One region of the Burkholderia sp. Tr-20390 genome, then DNA from elsewhere that is predicted to be linked to it. Evidence: predicted binding sites of a transcription regulator. Region 1 holds the regulator's gene; the other holds the start of a gene.

Region 1 (4,413 bases):
GGTGCCCGAAGGCGCGCCGCGGCAGCCGGCGATCCCGCGCCGTGCCGCCGTACCGGGTGCGCGCGGGTGACGCGCGCCCGGCACCGCGGCAGCGGCGCATCGGATCAGTAGCGGTAGTGGTTCGGCTTGAACGGGCCGTCCTTCTGCACGCCGATGTACGAAGCCTGCTCGTCCGACAGCACGGACAGGTTCGCGCCGATGCGCGCGAGGTGCAGGCGCGCAACCTTTTCATCGAGGTGCTTCGGCAGCACGTACACCTTGTTCTCGTACTCGTTGCCGCGCACGAACAGCTCGATCTGCGCGAGCGTCTGGTTCGCGAACGAGTTCGACATCACGAACGACGGGTGGCCGGTCGCGCAGCCGAGGTTCACGAGGCGGCCTTCCGCCAGCAGGATCACGCGCTTGCCGTCCGGGAAGATGATGTGGTCGACCTGCGGCTTGATGTTTTCCCACTGGTACTGGCGGGTCGACGCAACGTCGATTTCCGAGTCGAAGTGGCCGATGTTGCAGACGATCGCGTTGTGGCGCATCGCCTTCATGTGATCGTGGTTGATCACGTGGTAGTTGCCGGTGGCCGTCACGAAGATGTCGGCCTTGTCGGCCGCGTATTCCATCGTCACGACGCGGTAGCCTTCCATCGCCGCCTGCAGCGCGCAGATCGGATCGATTTCGGTGACCCACACGGTCGCGCCCAGGCCGCGCAGCGATTGCGCGCAGCCCTTGCCCACGTCGCCGTAGCCCGCGACGACCGCGACCTTGCCCGCGATCATCACGTCGGTCGCGCGCTTGATGCCGTCGACCAGCGATTCACGGCAGCCGTACAGGTTGTCGAACTTCGACTTGGTGACCGAATCGTTCACGTTGAACGCCGGGAACGGCAGGCGGCCGTCCTTTTCCATCTGGTACAGGCGGTGCACGCCGGTCGTGGTTTCTTCGGTCACGCCCTTGATGTGCGCGAGGCGCGTCGAGTACCAGGTCGGGTCCGCGTCGAGGTGCTGCGCGATCGACTTGTACAGCGCGACTTCTTCCTCGTTGGTCGGCTTCGCGATCACCGAACGGTCCTTCTCGGCCTTCGCGCCGAGGATCAGCAGCAGCGTTGCGTCGCCGCCGTCGTCCAGGATCATGTTCGCGAATTCGCCGTTCGGCCATTCGAAGATGCGGTGCGAGAACTCCCAGTATTCGTCGAGCGATTCGCCCTTGAACGCGAACACCGGCGTGCCGGCTTCGACGATCGCGGCAGCGGCGTGGTCCTGCGTCGAGAAGATGTTGCACGAGGCCCAGCGGACGTCCGCGCCGAGCGCCTTCAGCGTCTCGATCAGCACGCCCGTCTGGATCGTCATGTGCAGCGAACCGGCAATGCGCGCGCCCTTCAGCGGCTGCTGCGCCTTGTATTCGTCACGGATCTGCACGAGGCCCGGCATTTCGGTCTCGGCGATGTTCAGTTCCTTGCGGCCCCAGCCGGCCAGCGCCATGTCGGCGACGACGTAATCGTTGGAAGCTTTGGAATCGATAATGGCGTTCATCACGCCCTCCTTTCTAAAAAGTTTCTAGATTGGTGACGTGAGCGCCGTTCAGGAAGCGGGGCCGACGCGGTTGTGCCGCACGGCTGCTTGGTGAAGCCTTCCGAGCCTGGCGGACGCAGGGTGGTCCGTCGCAACGCTCCTCGGAAAGCGGAGAGGATTGTAGCAAATCGGCGCGCAGAATGCGCAAGCACGCACACACGTGGCGCGCACCCGGCACACGCGCGCGGCGTCGGCGCGCGCGGCCTTCAGTAAAGGGTCAGGACTCCGCGCCGACCCACGCCTGTTCGCGCAGCCGTGCGCGCAGGCGCGCGACGGCCTGGCTGTGCAGCTGGCACACGCGCGATTCGCTCACTTCGAGCACCGCGCCGATCTCGCGCAGATTCAGACCCCGTTCGTAGTACAGCGACATCAGCAGCTTCTCGCGCTCCGGCAGCCGCTCGATCGCCTCGACGAGCGCTTCGCGCAGGTGCTCGTCGAGCAGCGCCGACAGCGGATCGGCGTGATCGACGCGGTAGCGGTCGAGGAACGGCTCGTCGTCGGCCGCGCGGTCGAAATCCTCGTAGTAGATCAGCTGGCTGCCGTGCAGGTCCTGCAGCATCCCCTGGTATTCGTCGAGCGGCATGTTCAGGTGCTGCGCGATCTCGGTCTCGCTCGCCGAGCGGCCGAGATGCTGCTCGACCTGGTGCACCGCGTGCTCGACCTCGCGCGACGTCTTGCGCAGGCTGCGCGGCAGCCAGTCGTTGCTGCGCAGCTCGTCGAGCATCGCGCCGCGGATACGCTGCGTCGCGTAGGTCTCGAACTGCGCGCCCTGGTCTTCCTTGTAGCGGCCGGCCGCGTCCATCAGGCCGATCATGCCGGCCTGGATCAGGTCGTCGAGGTCGACGCTCGCCGGCATCTTCGCGACGAGCTGCAGCCCGAGGCGTCGCACGAGTGGCGCATATTGCGCGAGCACGTCGGCCTGGGACATCTTTCCTTGAGCGTTGTACATCATGGCTCTCTCCTTGCGGTGGCGCTCACGCGGCGTGTGCCGCGCCCGCCTCATACGACGGCTTGCCGCCCGCGTGCACGGCACGGCCCGCACCCGAACGCGGGCGCATCGGCCAGTACAGCAGGTCGGCGGCAATCTGCCGGTAGTCACGCGCGGCGGCCGACGACGGGAACGCGTCGACCGCGGCACGCGTCAGCTCGCGCGCATGCTCGACGAGCGGATCGGCGCTCACGCAGCCCGCGTCGGCGATCGACACCGTCAGGTAGCGGCTCGCGACGCCCGCGAGGTTGTCGAACGCCGTCTTCGCGTCCGCGTGGCTGCCGACGTGATTGGTCAGCACCCGGAACTGCGCGAACGCGTGCGCGAAATGCAGCCGCTTCATGCACGCATACGCCTCGGTGATCGCCTGCGCGGCGACCCGCGTGACGACCAGCACGTCGTGCGCTTCGCGGGCGAGCGCCGAGAACGAACCGTCGCCGCCGAGCTGCGCGTCGACGAGGACGATGTCGGCCGGGCCGTCGATGAAATCGCTCAGCTGCGCGTCGGTGTAGCCGGTGCGCGCGAGCCGCGCCGCGGCGCACAGGCCGAAGCCGGCCGCGACCCGCGTGCGCTCGCCGTCGCGCAGCCACGCGCCCGCCAGCGTCGCGCTGGCCGAATGCACGTCGGCACGCTCGTCGACGACGAGCACATCCTTGCCGAGCGATGCGAGCGCCGCCGCCAGGTTCACGACGGTGGACGTGCAGCCGACCCCCGCCGGCCCGCCCGCCACCGCGACGATGCGTGACGCGCGCCCGGCCAGCAGGCGCCGCAGCCCTTCGGCCTGGTCGATGATTCGTTTATCCAAATCGCACCTCGTGAAGCTCGGCGGTGGAACGTGCGGTCAGTGCGGAAAGCAGCGTCGGCATGTCCTCGTCTTGCGGCACGAAGGGCGAGCCGTCACGCGGTACACAGAACGCGCTCTTCAGCAGGAATTTGGTCGACGCGACGTACAGGTTCTCCGGCACCTTCTGGCCGGTCGACACGTAATGGATCGGCAGCTTGTAGCGGATCACCGTGTCGAGCACGCCGCCGAGGTGGGTCGCCTCGTCGAGCTTCGTGAGGATGCAGCCGGCCAGGTCCGGATGCTCGCCCGCGCTGCGGTACGCCTGCACGACTTCGTTGAGCGTGTCGCCGTGGCTGGTCGCGTTGAGCAGCAGCAGGCGCTGCACCGGCGCGTTCGCCCCGTGCAGCATCGCGATCTGGTCGGACACCGCGCGGTCGCGCTGGCTCATGCCGATCGTGTCGATCAGCACGATGTGCTTGTTGCGCAGCTCGGACAGCGCGAGCGCGAGGTCGCCCGCATCCTTCACCGCGTGCACGGGCACGCCGAGGATCTTGCCGAAGATGCGCAGCTGCTCGTGGCCGCCGATCCGATAGCTGTCGGTGGTCAGCAGCGCGACCTTGCTCGCACCGAAGCGCATCACGCAGCGCGCGGCCAGCTTCGCGGTGGTGGTCGTCTTGCCGACGCCCGTGGGCCCCATCAGCGCGAACACGCCGCCGCGCTCCATCAGCGCATCTTCGCTTTCGAGCACCGGCAGGTTCGACGCGAGCACCGACTGCGCCCATTCGGCGGCCTGTTCGAAGGTCTGCGCGCCGTCGCCGGCCGGCATGTTGTCGACCAGCATCCGCACGAGCTGCGCGGAGAAGCCGGCCGCGAACAGGTGCTTCGTCAGTGCGCCATGCACGGCGCTGCGACGCTGGCGGTCGTGCCACATCAGGCTGTCGAACTGCTCTGCCATCATCCCGCGCAGTTCGCCGAGCTCCTGCATCACCGTATCGTTGACGATCCGCTCGATGCGCGACTTCACGGCGTCGGCCACCGCGGCGGCCGCGTCGGCGGACAGGCGCGTGCGCTCGGCCGCC
Region 2 (8,989 bases), on a different contig from region 1:
GATCGCGCACGGCACGCCGTTCCGCCGCGCGGTGGAAGACGGGCTGCTGCAATGCGACAAGGTCACGCAGATCGGCCTGCGCGGCACCGGCTACCACGCGGACGATTTCGACTGGTGCCGCCAGCAGGGCTTCACCGTCGTGCAGGCCGAGGAATGCTGGAACCAGTCGCTCGCGCCGCTGATGGCGCAGGTGCGCGAACGCGTCGGCGACACGCCGGTCTACCTGAGCTTCGACATCGACGGCCTCGATCCGTCGTTCGCGCCCGGCACCGGCACGCCGGAAATCGGCGGCCTCACCGTGCAGCAGGGCCTCGAAATCGTGCGCGGGATGAAGGGCCTGAACATCGTCGGCGCGGACCTCGTCGAAGTCGCGCCGCCGTACGATCCGACCGGCACCACCGCGCTCACCGGCGCGAACCTCGCGTTCGAGATGCTCTGCGTGATGCCGGGCGTCGCCTACCGCTAACCCGACCGACAGGATGACCTTCATGTCCACCGCCGAGCTTTCCCGTTCCACCGCCACGTTCGTGCTGCCCGCCGCGCACATCGCCGGCCAGCCCGTGCGCACGCCTGCCGACGCGCCCGGCGCGCCGATCTTCGACGCATCGACGGGTGCCGCGATCGGCTGGCAGGAGTTCGCGACGACTGCGCACGTCGATGCCGCGGTGCGCGCCGCGCGCGACGCGTTCGCCGGCTGGCGCGATACGCCGCCGGCGGAACGCGGCCGGATTCTCGCGACGATCGCCGAGCGCGTCGAGGCGTCGCGCGATCGTCTTGCCGCGCTGCAGATGCAGGTGAGCGGCAAGCCGCCGTTCGAGGCCGACGCCGATGTCGGCGACGTCGCCGCGACGTTCGCGTACTACGCGAAGCTGTGCGAAGACCCGGCGCTGTTCACGGCCGAACCGGTCGCACTGCCGAGCGACGCCGTCACCGCCGAGCGCTTCCACGATTCTGTCGGCGTCGCGGCGCTCGTCATGCCGTGGAACTTCCCGATGGTCACGACCGCGTGGAAGCTCGCGCCCGCGCTCGCCGCCGGTTGCGCGGTCGTGCTGAAGCCGTCCGAACTCACGTCGCCCACCGAGCACGCGCTGCTCGACATCGTCGCCGAAGCCGGCGTGCCGGCCGGCGTCGTCAACGTCGTGAACGGCGGCGCCGACGTCGGCGCGGCGCTGACCGCGCATCCGCTGATCGACAAGATCTCGTTTACCGGCAGCACGGCGGCCGGCCGCAAGGTCATGCAGGCCGCCGCCGTCGACATGAAGCGCGTGACGCTCGAACTCGGCGGCAAGTCGTCGCTGATCGTGCGCGACGACGCCGACCTCGACGTCGCCGTGTCGCTCGCGGTCGCGGGCGCCTTCACGAACGCGGGCCAGATGTGCTCGGCCACCGCGCGCATCCTCGTGCACGACAGCGTGTACCGAAGCTTCATGGCCGCGTTCGAGACGGCCGTGCGCGCGCTCGTCGTCGCGCCGCCGGCCGCGGAACACGTCGCGATGGGGCCGCTGATCTCGGCCGCGCAGCGTACGCGCGTCGAAGCGATGCTCCAGCACGGCATCGAGGCGGGCGCACGCGTCGCCTTCAGCGGCCGCGTGGCGGATGCCGGCGGCGACGGCTTCTTCATGGCGCCCGTCGTGATCGCCGAGCCGGCCGCCGACAACCCGCTGTGGACCGACGAAGTGTTCGGCCCCGTCGCGTGCGTGAAATCGTTCCGCACCGACGACGAAGCGATCGCGCTCGCGAACGACACGCGCTACGGGCTCGTCGCGACCGTCGTGACGCGCGATGCGGCTATCGCGAAGCAATTCCAGCAGCGCGTGCGCGCGGGGCTCGTGTGGATCAACGCGCCGCAGCTCATCTACCCGCACGTGTGCTGGGGCGGCTTCGGGCTCAGCGGAATCGGGCGCGAACTCGGCGTGGCGGGGCTGCGCAGCTATCAGGAACTGCGCCACGCGATGCGCGCGATCGACTGATCAGTGGGGCCTTCGAGGCCGTTGGCGGCACCGTGTCTCGCGGCACGGTGCCGTCTTTTTTACCGATTTATGGAACGAGGCCCGGGCAGCCCGGCAACCGGCGTTCGACGGCCCTGCGGCTGCACGGTGCATGAGCAACGATCAATGCGAAAGCACCGCAGCATGATCGTGTTCGCGCAACTGGCCTGGAATCGCACACGCCGCGAGCCCGCCCTCCTCGATCCACGCGCGGGTGCGTGCCGCGGCCTTGTCGATCAGTTGCGCACACTGCGAGTAGTCATAGGACGACACCTCGAGCGGACAGAGCGGCGGCACGACATGAATGTGCGCGCGCGCGCCGTATAGCTCCAGATCGCGCACCAGTTGCCGCGCGATCACGAGCGTCAGCGCGTGCGTCGCATGCGCGATCGGGCTGCGTGGCGGGACGCGCAACGCGCAGGCGAACCCGGCCGGCAGCACGACGATCCGCTTGGCGCCGAGCGCGATCGCGACCGAGATCGGCGTATTGTTCGCGACGCCGCCGTCGACGAGTTCCATGCCGTCGATGCTGACCGACGGAAACACGCCGGGAATCGCCGCGCTGGCCAGCACCGCATCCACGACCGGGCCGGCCGACAGCACGACTTCGCGGCCGCTCAGCACGTCGGTCGCGACGATGTGGAGCGGCAATGCGGCCTGCTCGATCCGGCGATACGGCAGGTTGTTTTCCAGCAACAGGCGCAGCGCGTCGGCCTCGACCAGATGCGGCCGGTTGCGCAGCAGCATCGCGATGAGGCTGCGCATCGAGAACGGCATCACGTCCTGGCGGCGGATCCTGCACCACAGCGCTTCAAGCATCGCGACGCCGTCCGCGTCCGGCCGGCCGGCGAAATAGGCGGCATTGATCGCGCCCGCCGACGCGCCGATCACGCAATCGGGCCGTTCGCCGCTCGCGACCAGTTCGCGAAGCATGCCGACCTCGATCGCACCCAGGCTGCCGCCGCCGGCGAACACGAAGGCGGTCGAGGGAATGGAAGCGGACGTCACGGTGCGCCCTCCTGCGGTTGGCTGCGATAGCGCTTTCGCCATGATGGATCGTGCGGCGCCTCGGTTGTCCTGATGAAAACCCTGCCGTTCAACCGGCGATGCGCGCCACGCTCCGCGGCATCCCGCGCCATCCTTTTTCGGAGAGGGCTGCGTCACTCCCGCCCCGTTTCCCGCTCACATCCGCCCGGTCGTTCACGCGACGGCCGCGCATTTTTTGACTTCGATCAATAAAGTTGCGCACATCGGCACGCGCAAACGTGTGCAGCTCATGCGCCACGCGGGATCCGTGCAATCACGGGTTCAGTTGTCCAGACGATCGCCGTTATTGCATCAACACCCGCCGATCGACGTCGTCTTGCAACGAACCGGCGCCATCGCGGGCATGGAGCGGGACAGCCGGGCGCCCCGCTCGCTATTGAACAACGGATGCACCAGCGCAAGTCGCGGACGAGGTAATCATGTTTGTAGCCATCGGGTGGATCGTCGTGATCGGGTCGGTGATCGGCAGTTTTGTCGGTGTGGGTGGCCATGTGCCGGCCCTTCTCCAACCGTTCGAGCTGCTATGCATTTTCGGCGCCGCGCTGGGTGCGTTCGTCGTCAGCAATCCGGTCACGACGCTGAAGAAGACGCTCAAGACCCTGCCGACCTGTTTCAAGGGCGGCGGCTATACGAAGCAGCAATACGTCGAACTGATCGCGCTGCTGTACGAGCTGCTGCAGAAGGCGCGCCGGGACGGCATGATGGCGCTCGAGGCCGACGTCGATGCGCCCGAGCAAAGCCCGCTGTTCCAGAAGTACTCGCACGTGCTCGAAGACCATCACCTGCTCGACTTCATCGTCGACTACCTGCGGATGATGTCGAGCGGCAACGTGAACGTGCTGGAGATGCAGGACCTGATGGACGAGGAACTGCATACGCACCATGCGGAGGCGTCGGTCGCGGCCAATGCGATCCAGAAGATGGCGGACGGCCTGCCGGCGTTCGGCATCGTCGCCGCGGTGATGGGGGTCGTGCACACGATGGGCTCGGTCGGCGCGCCGCCCGCCGTGCTCGGCAAGATGATCGCCGGCGCGCTCGTCGGCACCTTCCTCGGCATCCTGCTCGCGTATGGCTTCGTCGGCCCGCTCGCGGATCTGCTCAACGCGAAGGGCCGCGCCGCGGCCAAGCCGTTCCAGTGCGTGAAGGCCGTGCTGCTCGCGTCGATGAGCGGCTACGCGCCGCCGGTGGCGGTGGAATTCGGCCGCAAGGTGCTGTTCACCGCCGATCGCCCGAGCTTCAAGGAGCTCGACGAGGCCGTCCGCGCGACGAAGTCGCCCAAGGCCGCGTAACGGAGGCGCCATGGCCGACAGTCGCTCCAACCCGTCGAAACCGTCCGTCGCGGCATCGCTCGTCGTCGTGCGCCGCAAGAAAGGCGAGGACCACGACGCCCATCACGGCGGCGCCTGGAAAATCGCGTACGCCGATTTCGTCACGGCGATGATGGCGTTCTTCCTGCTGATGTGGCTGCTCGGCTCGGTCTCCAAGTACGACAAGCAGGGCATCGAGGACTACTTCAACACACCGCTGTCGACGCTGCTGTCCGGCGGGCAGAATGCGCAGGCGCCGCGTCCGAGCGTGGTCCAAGGGGGCGGCCGCGACATGTCCGACCCGACGCCGGCGATCAACGCGAAAGCGCAACCGGTGCCGGCCAGCTCGCCCGCCGCACTCGCCAGCATCGTCGATACGCAAAAGCTCGAACGCCTGAAGGCGAAGCTGACCGCGGCGATTGCACAAAGCCCGTCGTTGCGCGCGTACCAGGACCAGATCCGGATCGCGATCACCAACGAGGGCTTGCGCATCGAGATCGTCGATTCGCTGAAGCGCCCGATGTTCGCGTCGGGTAGCGCGCAACCCGAAAACTATGCCACCGCGATCCTCACCCAGATCGGGTCGGCACTCGACGATGTCGACAACCGCGTGTCGATCGCGGGGCATACCGACTCGACGCCGTATCCCGACGGCTCCACGGGCTATTCGAACTGGGAGCTGTCCAGCGATCGCGCGAACGCGGCGCGGCGCGCGCTGGTCGCGGGCGGGTTGCGGGAAGACAAGCTGCTCCAGGTGCGCGGGCTCGCGGATGCCCTGCCGCTCGACAAGAATGTGGCGGACGAGCCGATCAATCGCCGCATCAGCATCCTCGTGATGAACAATGCCGCCGAGCAGGCGTTCTTTCGCGACGGTGGCCGGGCGACCGTGGACCAGACGGCGGGTGCGCGAGCTGTCGTGCTGCCGGCGGCGGTTACTCGGCAGCATTAGGCACGTTCGCTGCTTTGGGCCGGATGGGGGGCCTGTCACTCGCCGATCCTCCTGCCCGGCGGCAGGTCCCTCCGCGTCACGGCCGCGTCCGGAACGGCCGTGAGCGATATCGACTGACCAGTCGGCCGCTCCGGCCGTTGACGGCACCGTGTCTCCTCCACGGTGCCGTCTTTTTCTGCGCACTCGATATATTCCGTAGAATATATCGACACCAGCACCTCCGGAGACTCGCCATGCCCCGCACGCCGACGGATCGCGCCCCGCAGCGCGCCGCACGGGAACAGCCGCTCGCGCGCAAGATCCACGCGCTCAGGCCGCTGTCGAGCGACGCGCGCGCCCAGCAGGTCACGGATGTCGTCGACGCGTTCCGGCGCCTGCGCGGCAGCGTCGTGCGCTTCATCCGGATGTTCTCGGCGGCGCACGCTGAAGGCTGGCCGGACGATGCGCTGTCCGCGATGGGCTTTCGGGAACTGCTGTCGACGCTCGAACACGCCGCCCGCGCCGCCCGCTTCACGCGCCTGCCCGAACTCGAACGGGTGATCGGCCACGCGCGCCGCCTCGAACGCACGCGCGACGACGTGTTTTCCGACTCGTTCAGCAACGACCCGGCCGCGATGCGCGACGCGGTCGCCGCGCTGGAGCGTGTCGACGTGCTGTTCGTCGGGCTGTGCGTCGAGTACGTGATGGCACGTCACGCGCCGGCATCGCTCCCCGTTTCGCCCGAAGCCCCAGCCCCCGCCGCACTGCCGCTCACCGACGATTCGACCGCGCTCTGCTGACCGCGCCGCGCGGCCTTGCTCCGTGATTTCCCCGGAATTTCCAGCGTTATATTCCATGGTATATTTCGCAAATCTTTCGCGCATCCGTCCCCGGCCCGACCAGGCCGGACAGAGGTCAACATGCACGCTCCGCCCTTTCGCCTTGCCCGCACGGCGGATCTTTCGACGCCCGGCGGTACCCTGCCCGCGGCAACCGGCACGCGGATCGACGCATGCTGCGCGCCGTCGCGCGCGCAATTGACCGAGCTGAAGCGCCGCGCGCGCCTGTCCGAACTCGATGCGAACCTGCACTGCTCGATCATCGGCACCTGCCTGACCACGCACGAACTGCGCAGGCTCGTACCGAAGTTCACCGACCTCGATCGCCAGCGCGCGACCGACCTCGAGATCCATCACGCGGCCGTCGAACTCGCCATCGACGGCACGGCCGGCGCGAAGGCGCTGCACAAGGCGCTCGACGAGCGCTACGCCGGCGCGATCCGCGCGTTCGACAGCGTGAAGGATGCGGACGAACTCCTCGCGCGCTGGAAGGAAGCGCTGAAGAGCGGCGACATTCCACCCGCATACTGGGCGCTGATGACGCATCCGCGCACGACGATGGGCGTGCGCCAGGCCGCGTTCGGCGACCTGCACATGCTGTCGCACCTGGTCGGCGCGGCCAATCGTGCCGATATCCGGCGGCTGGTCGCGCTGGAGGAAGAGAATGCGGCGCTGCACGCGAAGATCGAACGGCAGCAGGTGCGCCTGCACGAAATGAGCGCGCAGCGCGACGCGGCGCTGCAGGAACGCGATGCCCTCGCCGCGCGCCAGAACGCGCAGCCGCTGGCGGCGGAGAGCGTCCTGCGCGACGAAGTCCACGAACTGCGCGAAGCACTGGCCGCGCGCGACGAACGGCTCGCGCTGCACACGAGCCGCCGCGAGGCAGCCGAGCAGCGGATCGCCGCGGAACAGGCGAGCGCCCGCGCGATGCGTGCGCGGCTCGACGAACTGATGGCGATGGTGAAGACGCTGCGCGCCGAAGCGAGCGCGATCGAACAGGCGGTGCAGGCGTCCGCGGACGATCCGGCCGAGCGCGCGGCCGATCCGCTGTCGATCCTTCTGGGTACGCGTCTGGTGTACGTCGGCGGGCGTCCCGGCTCGAATCGCGCGATCAAGCGGATCGTCGAAGCGGCGGGCGGCGAGGTGACGCTGCACGACGGCGGCATCGAGGATCGCAAGGGCCTGCTGGCGGCGGCGCTACCGGGCGCGCGGATGGTCGTGTTCCCGGTCGACTGTATCGACCACGATTCGATGAACCTGCTCAAGCGCATCTGCGAACGCCACCACATCGCGTACTACCCGCTGCGCACGGCGAGCGTCGCCAGTTTCGTCGAGCTGATCGGGCGGCTCGATGCGCAGGCGCGCGACGTGATGGCACCGGATGCCGCCACGGGCGACGCGTCGCGCTTTTGCCTGCGGCACGGCTAGGCTCTGATTCGCTTCGCCGCATGGGAGGCCCTTCAGGCTGCCCGTGAAAGCCCGTTGTCAGCGTCCGCGCACCTTCAGCGCCGGACCATTTTCGTGAGCGCGGCGATGTCGTCGGCGCAAGCCGCGTAAGCGCGCGCCTCGATCCCGCGATAGAGGCGGATGATCTCCTCGCCGACCGGCGTGAGCACGCTGCCGCCGCCGCTCTGCCCGCCATGTTCGGACACCGTGGCCGGCGATTTCAGCGAGCGGTTCAGTTCGTCCATCAGCAACCACGCACGCCGGTACGACATCTTCAGGCTGCGCGCCGCCGCCGAAATCGACCCGTGCTCGCGCACGGCTTCGAGCAGCGCGACCTTGCCCGGCCCGAGCGCGATCGTGTCGGCTTGCTGGATACGCATCCTGAACCGCACCTCAGGCTTGGGGTGTGCCGGTGTCTTCATGTTGTCCCGCCCTTTGAACGATGCGGGCAAGCATACACGATGGCCGGTGCGGCAGGCGCCGGTTCAGACCTCGAGCACGCGCGCGACGATGCCGGCCAGCCGCTTCACGTGACGCGGTGCGGGCAGGCGGTCGGCGCCCGAGAACAGCAGCGGCGCGCCGTCGTCGATCGACAGCGGCGCGTCGCCGCATTCGAACGCGACGATCACGTGTTCGCCGACGGGCGTGTTGAACAGTTCGTGCCAAGAGAACGTGACCGCGTAGCCGTCGTGCGCATGCGCGATGAACACCATGCGCTTGAAGTCGCCCGGCGCGTCGTTGCGCAGCCCGGCCGCGTCGAGCAGATCCTTCAGCCGCGCGCCGCGATACGGCGCGACCGAGCGGATGAAGCGGTTCGTCGTGAAGCAGCGCAAGTCGAACGGCTCGGCCGTCGCGCTCGCGTGCTGGCGCAGGTCGTCGAGCGTCACCGTCATCGGCCGCGCGAATGCGCCCGTCAGCGCGATCGAGCCTGCCTCCGCCTGATGCGCCGAAGGCGCCGCCGTCCCTGCCATCTCCATTGCCCGCCTCCATGACGGCCCGTCGGTGGACAGGCCTGCGTTGTATCGGCGGATATATTACGCCGCTAAAAAGCCGGCCGACAGAAGGCGCGCCGCATGGGCGGCATAACGGCGGCCGATCGTGCCCGCACTGCGTGGCGCTACGCCAGCACGACGTGCTTGATGACCTTCTTGAGGCCCTTGTAGCTGTCGACCGATTCCGCCTTCGCATCCGTCACCAGTGTGCCGATCCGCGCCGGCTCGCAGAAGCTGATCCGGCTGTTCGTGCCGAGCTTGCTGAAATCGGCCAGGATCGCGACGTCCGCCGCGTTGCTGACCATCGCGCGCGCCACTTCGGTTTCCATCCGGTCGTAGTTGGTCGCGCCGCGCACGGCATCGACGCCCACCGGCGACAGCAGCGCGAGATCGGCGCGGTAGCGGAAGATCTCGGCGACCGTGCCGTCGCCGACGGTCGCGG

Evidence for each region. The regulator FliA, encoded in region 1, starts transcription of late flagellar genes. The targets are predictions, from matches to a motif close to CTAAAGTTTNNNNNNNNNNNGCCGNTA.
Region 2: a site for FliA is predicted at 3,295-3,321, ahead of motA (flagellar motor stator protein MotA). Genes of this name have one in related genera too.

Annotation. Positions count from the first base shown of each region.
Region 1 covers NZ_JAAGPC010000258.1:26-4,438, reverse strand. The annotation lists gene ahcY (adenosylhomocysteinase) at 105-1,523, opposite strand; S-adenosyl-L-homocysteine riboswitch at 1,556-1,671, opposite strand; gene G3N98_RS36385 (RNA polymerase sigma factor FliA) at 1,780-2,514, opposite strand; gene G3N98_RS36380 (flagellar biosynthesis protein FlhG) at 2,537-3,355, opposite strand; partial or broken gene flhF (flagellar biosynthesis protein FlhF) at 3,348-4,413, opposite strand, start outside.
Region 2 covers NZ_JAAGPC010000004.1:103,811-112,799, forward strand. The annotation lists gene speB (agmatinase) at 1-466, shown strand, start outside; gene G3N98_RS03015 (aldehyde dehydrogenase family protein) at 489-1,970, shown strand; gene G3N98_RS03020 (patatin-like phospholipase family protein) at 2,112-3,038, opposite strand; gene motA (flagellar motor stator protein MotA) at 3,455-4,324, shown strand; gene motB (flagellar motor protein MotB) at 4,335-5,291, shown strand; gene G3N98_RS03035 (hypothetical protein) at 5,525-6,070, shown strand; gene G3N98_RS03040 (DUF2325 domain-containing protein) at 6,191-7,537, shown strand; gene G3N98_RS03045 (LysR family transcriptional regulator) at 7,612-7,935, opposite strand; gene G3N98_RS03050 (molybdopterin-dependent oxidoreductase) at 8,041-8,532, opposite strand; gene G3N98_RS03055 (DeoR/GlpR family DNA-binding transcription regulator) at 8,673-8,989, opposite strand, start outside.